DNA from 2 places in the Streptomyces sp. AMJ-169 genome. Region 2 is predicted to be linked to the other one. Evidence: riboswitches for the same ligand, from Rfam matches in the RefSeq annotation. Region 2 holds a riboswitch; the other holds the start of a gene.
What was found. A riboswitch is a leader RNA that binds a small molecule or an ion and turns the genes downstream of it on or off. The one in region 2 is predicted to bind glycine.

Region 1: it holds a riboswitch for glycine, as region 2 does, so the genes downstream of both, gcvT (glycine cleavage system aminomethyltransferase GcvT) here and gcvP (aminomethyl-transferring glycine dehydrogenase) in region 2, are expected to answer to the same signal.

What each region holds. Positions count from the first base shown of each region.
Region 1 covers NZ_JBVLTJ010000011.1:173,270-177,458, forward strand. Annotated here, with positions in the region: gene glyA (serine hydroxymethyltransferase) at 1-955, opposite strand, end outside; gene gcvH (glycine cleavage system protein GcvH) at 968-1,348, opposite strand; gene gcvT (glycine cleavage system aminomethyltransferase GcvT) at 1,443-2,561, opposite strand; glycine riboswitch at 2,645-2,770, opposite strand; glycine riboswitch at 2,771-2,862, opposite strand; gene ACYUD3_RS26400 (AAA family ATPase) at 3,048-3,710, shown strand; gene ACYUD3_RS26405 (enhanced serine sensitivity protein SseB) at 3,764-4,189, shown strand, end outside.
Region 2 covers NZ_JBVLTJ010000009.1:9,038-13,226, forward strand. Annotated here, with positions in the region: gene ACYUD3_RS22290 (MerR family transcriptional regulator) at 1-103, shown strand, start outside; gene ACYUD3_RS22295 (DNA polymerase IV) at 183-1,529, shown strand; gene ACYUD3_RS22300 (PRC-barrel domain-containing protein) at 1,586-1,963, opposite strand; glycine riboswitch at 2,126-2,221, shown strand; gene gcvP (aminomethyl-transferring glycine dehydrogenase) at 2,401-4,189, shown strand, end outside.

The sequences.
Region 1 (4,189 bases), on a different contig from region 2:
CGTCCGTCCCGCCGGACAGGACGTTCACGCCGGCCGCGCGGGCGTCCGGCGCCGTCAGCCGCTCGGCGAGCAGGCGCGCACCCTCCACCGTACGCCGCTGCCGCTCCTTGAAGTCCTCCGAGGCCGCGACCTTGAAGGAGACCGCCTTCGCGGCGATCACGTGCTCCAGCGGGCCGCCCTGGAAGCCGGGGAAGACCGAGGAGTTCAGCTTCTTCGCGAACTCCTGCTTGGCGAGGATGATCCCGCCGCGCGGTCCGCCGAGCGTCTTGTGCGTCGTGGAGGTCACGATGTGCGAGTGCTCCACCGGGTTCGGGTGCAGCCCCGCCGCCACCAGGCCCGCGAAGTGCGCCATGTCGACCCACAGGTACGCGTCCACCGCGTCCGCGATCCGCCGGAACTCCGCGAAGTCCAGCTGCCGCGGGTACGCCGACCAGCCCGCGATGATCACCTTCGGCCGGTGCTCGCGCGCCAGCTTCTCCAGCTCCTCCATGTCGACCAGACCGGTCTTTGCCGAGACGTGGTAGGCGACGACGTTGAACTGCTTGCCGGAGAAGTTCAGCCGCATCCCGTGCGTGAGGTGACCGCCGTGCGCGAGGTCCAGGCCGAGGATCGTGTCCCCGGGCTGGGCCAGCGCGAACAGCGCCGCCTGGTTCGCGGACGCGCCCGAGTGCGGCTGGACGTTCGCGTACTCGGCGCCGAACAGCTCCTTCAGCCGGTCGATCGCGATCTGCTCGGCCACGTCGACGTGCTCGCAGCCGCCGTAGTAGCGGCGCCCCGGGTAGCCCTCGGCGTACTTGTTGGTCAGGACCGACCCCTGCGCCTCCATCACCGCGAGCGGAGCGAAGTTCTCCGACGCGATCATCTCCAGGGTCGACTGCTGCCGGCCCAGCTCCGCGTCGACCGCGGCGGCGATCTCCGGGTCCAGCTCGTGCAGGGAGGTGTTCAGGACAGACATGGGTACGACTCCTCAGCCGGTGGTGGTGAAAGCGGTGTACTCATCGGCGGACAGCAGGTCGCCGGGCTCGTCCGCGAGCCGCACCTTGAACAGCCAACCGCCGTCGAAAGGCTCGGAGTTGACCAGCGACGGGTCCTCGACGACATCCGGGTTGACGGCCGTGACCGTACCCGTGACCGGCGCGAACAGATCGCTCACCGACTTCGTCGACTCCAGCTCGCCGCAGGACTCGCCCGCGGTGATCTCGGCGCCGACCTCGGGGAGCTGGACGAAGACGACGTCGCCGAGCGCGTTCGCCGCGTGCTCGGTGATCCCGACCGTCGCCACGCCGTCCTCGACGGCCGACAGCCACTCGTGTTCCTTGCTGTAGCGCAGCTGCTGGGGGTTGCTCATGGCGTGAATTCTCCTGTACGGGCGGGACTGCTGGTGAATGGGGGACTGTAAAGGGCACGTGTGACCTGCGACGCGGCCCGCGAAGCTGAAAGAACTACCGCTCCCGCGTGTAGAACGGCAGCGCGACCACCTCGTACGGCTCGTGGCTGCCCCGGATGTCCACGCCCACCCCCGCCGTCCCCGGCGCGGCGTGCGCGGCGTCGACGTACGCCATCGCGACCGGCTTGCCCAGGGTGGGGGAGGGGGCGCCGGAGGTGACCTCGCCGATCACCTCGCCGGCGGCGACGACCGGGTACCCGGCGCGCGGGACGCGGCGGCCCTCGGCGATCAGGCCGACGAGGACCCGGGGCGGAGCCTGCGCCGCCCGTGCGGAAGCCGCGAGCAGCGCCTCCCGGCCCACGAAGTCGCCCTCCTTCCCGAACTTCACGACCCGCCCGAGCCCGGCGTCGAAGGGCGTCAGGGACGTCGACAGCTCATGGCCGTACAGCGGCATGCCCGCCTCCAGGCGCAGGGTGTCGCGGCAGGAGAGGCCGCAGGGGACCAGGCCGGCCGCCGCGCCCTCGGCCGTCAGCGCCTGCCACAGCTTCTCCGCGTCCGCCGGGGCGACGAAGAGTTCGAAGCCGTCCTCGCCGGTGTAGCCGGTGCGCGCGATCAGCGCCGCCGCCCCGGCGACCGTCCCGGGCAGCCCCGCGTAGTACTTCAGCCCGGCCAGGTCCGCGTCGGTGAGCGCCTGGACGATCCCCTGCGCCGCCGGGCCCTGCACGGCGAGCAGCGCGTACGCGTCCCGGTCGTCGCGGACCTCGGCGTCGTAGCCGGCCGCCCGCTCGGTCAGCGCGTCCAGGACCACCTGGGCGTTGGAGGCGTTGGCGACGACCATGAACTCGGTCTCGGCGAGGCGGTAGACGATCAGGTCGTCCAGGATGCCCCCGTCGGCGCGGCAGATCATCGTGTAGCGGGCCCGGCCCGCCTTCACCGCGGCGAGGTCGCCGACGAGTGCGTAGTTCAGCAGCTCGGCCGCCTGCGGTCCGGTGACCGTGATCTCGCCCATGTGCGAGAGGTCGAAGAGGCCGGCCCGGGTGCGCACGGCGTGGTGTTCGTCACGTTCCGAGGCGTAGCGCAGCGGCATGTCCCAGCCGGCGAAGTCGGTCATGGTCGCGCCGAGCGAGCGGTGCAGGGCGTCGAGCGCGGTGTGGCGGGGCGTGGAACTGCTCATGGAACGGTGTCTCCCAGGACGTACGGCGAGGGCGGGCTTCCGGCAGGGGAACCCCGGTGGACGGAGAAAACCCTTGGAAGGTCTCCTCCCCATCTGTCATCGGAACCTGAGAGGTTCGCCGCGAGCCGCGCGGAGGGATCCGCACAGGTCAGGGCTTGCACCTTGGGTGGGACCCCCGCACGTCGCGGCGGTCCGCTTTTCAGATGTGCCTCGCCCGCGCGGTAACGGTGCCTGAGAGATTCAAGGGAGGGACTTGCTCCTTCGGCGCCCCACCGGATGGGGACTCTCCCGCGCGGATTCGAACGGCCTGTATGCAGTTGACGCGGTCATCATCGCACGCCACCCCCGCCCCGCGGCAGGCCACATCTGTAACCGGGCTGTGCCGATCCGCGCATCACCTCGCGATACACCGGGCATTACCTTCTCTTTACTGTCTATGGGGAGACCCTTAGCCAAGGGGCTGCTCCGATGGGGAGGACGATCACGGTGAACAGGACCACGGCGTACGCGGCGGGCACGGCCCTCGCGGTGCCCACGCAGCCCACCCGGCCGGCCCAGGAGGCCTGCGCCCCCGCCCCCGCCGTCCGCGATCTGCGCGAGCGCGCCGGCCGCAGCCCGCACGCCCTCCTCTTCGGCCCCCGCGACCTCGTCGTCGTCACCGGCCTGCCCGGCAGCGGCAAGTCCACGCTGATGCGGCGCGCGGTGAAGGGCGTGGCCGTCGACTCCCAGGACACCAGGGACCGCTGGGCCGCGCGGCTGCCGGCCGCGCTGCCGTACGCCGTCTACCGGCCGCTGGTCAGGCTCGCCCACTACGCGGGGCTGTACCGCGCGCTGCGCTCGGGCGAGGGGGTCGTCGTCCATGACTGCGGGACCCAGTCGTGGGTGCGGTCCTGGCTGGCGCGCGAGGCGAAACGCAAGGGGGGCCGGCTGCATCTGCTCCTGCTGGACGTCACCCCGGGCACGGCACTTGAAGGCCAGCGGGAGCGGGGGCGGGGTGTCTCGCGCTACGCGTTCCTGCGCCACCGGCACGCGGCGGCCCGGCTGATCCGCGCGGCGGAGCGGGGGAACCTCCCCGAGGGCTGCGCCGCGGCGGTGCTGCTGGACCGGGCTTCGGCGGACGCCTTGAGGAGGATCGCGTTCACAGGCTGACGTCCCCTTAAACTTCGACCTTCAGCAGAAGTTTCCAGCAGGCGGTAGACGAGATGGACTTCCCGGCGGAACTCCCGGCCGACTTCCCGGCCCAGACACACCCCTATGCGCACGGCGGCTGGCCGGGCAACGAGCTGGAGGAGGTGCTGTCGGCCTCCCTCGGCGTCCCGTCGGCGGGCGCCCGCATCCTGGAGGTGCTCGGCCGCAGCTTCGTCTGGGTCCCGCTGCCCAACGGCGGCGGCCCCCGCACCGGCCCCCTGGACCTGCCCACGATGGACATCGGCGGCCAGACCTACGTCCCCGTCTTCACCTCCGAGGAACAGTTCCGCCAGGTCACCGGCTCGCACATGGCGTATACGATCGCCCCGGCCGTCGAGTTCGCCCGGGGCCTGCCCCCGCAGGCGGGCATCGCCCTCAACCCCGACGGCGTCGTCGGCGTCCCCCTCCCCCCGGAGGCCGTCGCCGAGCTGTGCCGCTCC
Region 2 (4,189 bases):
CGCGCTGTCGCAGCTGCACGGGGAGCGGGTCGACACCGGGGAGACGCTGGTCGGGCCCAATCCGGCGGACGAGCTGGCGCGGCGCAGGGGCCGGGCGGTCTGACCGGTTTCCGGACAATCTCCGCCGCGGTTCGGGCGGGTGTTCGGGGCCGTTGTCAGTGCCGTGGTGCAGCATCGGAGATGTGAGAAACGCGCCCACGGTCCTGCACCTCGACATGGATGCCTTCTTCGCCTCGGTGGAGCAGGCCTCCAAGCCGAGCCTGCGCGGGAAAGCGGTGATCGTGGGCGGCCTCGGGCCGCGCGGGGTGGTGTCGACGGCGTCGTACGAGGCCCGGGTGTTCGGGGTGCGGTCGGCGATGCCGATGGGGCAGGCGCGCAGGCTCGCGCCCAACGCGGCCTATCTGTACCCCAGGTTCGGGATCTACCGGTCGATCAGCGAGCAGGTCATGGGGCTGCTGCGGGAGCTGTCGCCCTTGGTGGAGCCGCTGAGCCTGGACGAGGCGTTCGTGGACCTGGAGGCCGGCGGGGCGGCCTCGGACGCCGGGAGCGCGCGGGCGACGGGGGAGCGGCTGCGCGCCGACATACGGGCGGTGACGGGGCTGACGGGGTCGGTGGGGCTCGCCGCCTCCAAGATGATCGCGAAGATCGCCTCCGAGCAGGCCAAGCCCGACGGGCTGGTGCTGATCGAGCCCGGTACCGAGCGGGCGCTGCTCGGGCCGATGGCGGTGCGGACGCTGCCCGGGGTGGGCCCGGCGACCGGTGACCATCTGCGCCGGGCGGGGATCACGACGGTCGAGGAGATCGCCGGGGCCGGTGAGGACGAACTGGTCCGCCTCCTCGGCAAGGCCCACGGCCACGGCCTGTACGCCATGGCCCTCGCCCGCGACGACCGCCCCGTCGTCGCCGAACGCGAGACCAAGTCGGTGTCCGTGGAGGACACCTACGACGTCGACATCCACGACCGCGTCCGCGTGGGCGTCGAGGTCCAGCGCCTCGCCGACCGCTGCGTACGACGGCTGCGCGGGGCCGGTCTGTCGGGGCGGACGATCGTGCTGAAGGTGCGGCGCTACGACTTCTCGACGCTGACCCGGTCCGAGACGCTGCGCGGGCCCACCGACGACCCGGCGGTCGTCCGGGAGGCGGCGGGGCGGCTGCTGGACTCCGTGGACACCACCGGGGGTGTGCGGCTGCTCGGGGTCGGGGTGTCGGGGCTCGCCGACTTCACTCAGGAGGATCTGTTCGCGCAGGCGGCGGGGGAGCTGAAGGAGGAGGCCGAGGAGGCGCCGGCGGAGGTCGCCGAGGCGGCCGAGCCCGTGCCCGCCGAGCGGCTGTGGCGGCCCGGGCACGATGTGCGGCACGCCGGGTTCGGGAACGGGTGGGTGCAGGGCAGCGGGCTCGGCCGGGTGACGGTCCGCTTCGAGACGCCGCAGGACGCGGGGCCGGGGCGGGTGCGGACGTTCCGGTCCGACGACCCCGAGCTGGAACCGGCGGAGCCGCTGCCGCTGATGCCGGGCGGGGTGTCCGCGTGAGGCGGGCCTCGGCAGCGGGCCGTCAGGTCGGCTTCAGGGGGGTGGGGTCGCCGCTGTCAGAGGGTGGGTTCGTCGCGGCCCGCCACGTTGCCGAAACCCCGGTCCTCCGGCGGGGTCGGGGCCACCGTGTCCAGGCCGTAGTGGTGGTAGAGCTGGAGCTCCTGGTCGGGGGAGAGGTGGCGGCCGACGCCGAAGTCGGGGGCGTCCTTGATGAGGGAGCGGTCGTAGGGGACCTTGAGGGTGCCCTCGACCAGTTCGCTGGGCTCCAGGGGGACGAAGGCGTCCCGGGTGAAGAGGCCTGTCCTTATGGCGGCCCACTCGGGGGTGCCGGTGGCGTCGTCCAGGTAGACCTCGTCGATGGTGCCGATCTTCGCACCGTTGCGGTCGTACGCCTTGCGGCCGATCAGGTTGCGCGGGTCGATGTCGGTCTGCATGGGCCCTCCCGCTGCTCGCGATGGGTTCCTCGGGGGTCGTGGGGGAGTACAGGGGGTCGTAGGAAGTACGGGGGTCGTAAGGACTACGAAAAAGCACAATGGGCTTGGGGGCCACTCGAAGATCGGGCTGTTGACCTCGCTGGTAATCTTGGCGGTGGCTGTCGACCCCGCGCGGGAGAGTCCTCCGGGAGTTTCCGGGGGCGCCGAAGGAGCAACTCCTCCCCGGAATCTCTCAGGCACACGTACCGCGCGGACGAGGTCACTCTGGAAAGCAGAGCGGGTGCCTGCGGCGTCCGCTCTCACCGACGGTGCAAGCCGGGGGTCTTCGGGCCGCCGGTGAAGCTCTCAGGTCGCGATGACAGAGGGGGAGGCCCCGTCCGGGCACCCCGTAGCCGTGGTGCCCCTTCGCAGGTCGTGACGACCAGGAGGCCTCCGCCATGACTTCTCGTACCCCGCTCGCCGCCCTGGAACAGGGTGTGCCCTTCGAGCGGCGCCATATCGGGCCCGACCGGGAGGCCCAGGCGAAGATGCTCGCGCAGGTCGGCTTCGGCTCGCTCGACGAGCTGACGGCCGCCGCCGTGCCGGACGCCATCAAGAACGTCGCCGCGCTCGGCCTGCCCGACGCGCGCACCGAGGCCGAGGTGCTCGCCGAGCTGCGGGCGCTGGCCGGCCGCAACCAGGTCCTCGGATCGATGATCGGGCTCGGCTACCACGGCACGTTCACGCCGCCCGTGATCCTGCGCAACGTGCTGGAGAACCCGGCCTGGTACACCGCCTACACGCCCTACCAGCCGGAGATCTCGCAGGGCCGGCTGGAGGCGCTGCTGAACTTCCAGACGATGGTCGCGGAGCTGACCGGGCTGCCGACCTCGGGGGCCTCGCTGCTGGACGAGGGGACGGCCGCCGCCGAGGCGATGGCGCTGTCGCTGCGGATGGGGCGGAACAAGAAGGGCCTCTTCCTCGTCGACGCCGACGCGCTGCCGCAGACCATCGAGGTCATCCGTACGCGGGCCGAGCCGACCGGTGTCGAGGTCGTCGTCGCCGATCTGGGCGACGGCATTCCGGCCGAGCTCGCCGGGCGGGAGATCAACGGGGTGCTGATCCAGTACCCGGGGGCCTCCGGCGCCGTACGGGACGTCCGGGCGGTTATCGAGCGGGCGCATGAGCTGGGGGCGCTGGTGACCGTCGCCGCCGATCTGCTCGCGCTGACGCTGCTGGTGTCGCCCGGGGAGCTCGGGGCGGACATCGCGGTCGGGACCACGCAGCGGTTCGGGGTGCCGATGGGGTTCGGCGGGCCGCACGCCGGCTACATGGCCGTGCGGGAGAAGTTCGCGCGGAGTCTGCCGGGGCGGCTGGTCGGGGTCTCCGTCGACGCGGACGGGAACCGCGCTTACCGGCTCGCGTTGCAGACGCGCGAGCAGCACATCCGGCGCGAGAAGGCGACCAGCAACATCTGCACGGCGCAGGTGCTGCTGGCCGTGATGGCCGGTATGTACGCCGTCTATCACGGGCCCGAGGGGCTGCGGGGGATCGCCCGGAAGGTGCACCGGTACGCCGATGTGCTGGCCGCCGGGCTGCGGGCCGGGGGCGTCGAGATCGTGCACGCGGACTACTTCGACACGCTGACCGTCCGGGTGCCGGGCGGGGCCGAGCGCGTCGTCGCCGCCGCGCGGGACGGCGGGGTCAACGTACGGCTCGTCGACGCCGACCATGTCTCCGTCGCCTGTGACGAGACGACCACCCGGGAGCAACTGGGCGTCGTCTGGGCGGCGTTCGGGGTGTCCGGGGACGTCGACGCGCTGGATTCCGGTGCCGCCGACGGACTGCCCTCCGGACTGCTGCGCGGCGATGAGATTCTCACGCATCCCGTGTTCCGCCAGCACCGGTCCGAGACGGCCATGCTGCGGTATCTGCGCAGACTCGCGGACCGGGATTACGCGCTCGACCGGGGAATGATTCCGCTCGGGTCGTGCACGATGAAACTGAACGCGACGACCGAGATGGAACCGGTCACCTGGCCGGAGTTCGGGGAGATGCACCCCTTCGCGCCGATCGAGCAGGCGCAGGGCTATCTCACGCTGATCCGCGAGCTGGAGGAGCGGCTGGCCGAGGTCACCGGGTACGACAAGGTGTCCTTGCAGCCCAATGCCGGATCGCAGGGGGAATTGGCGGGGCTGCTCGCCGTCCGCGGATATCACCGGGCCAATGGGGACGTACAGCGGACCG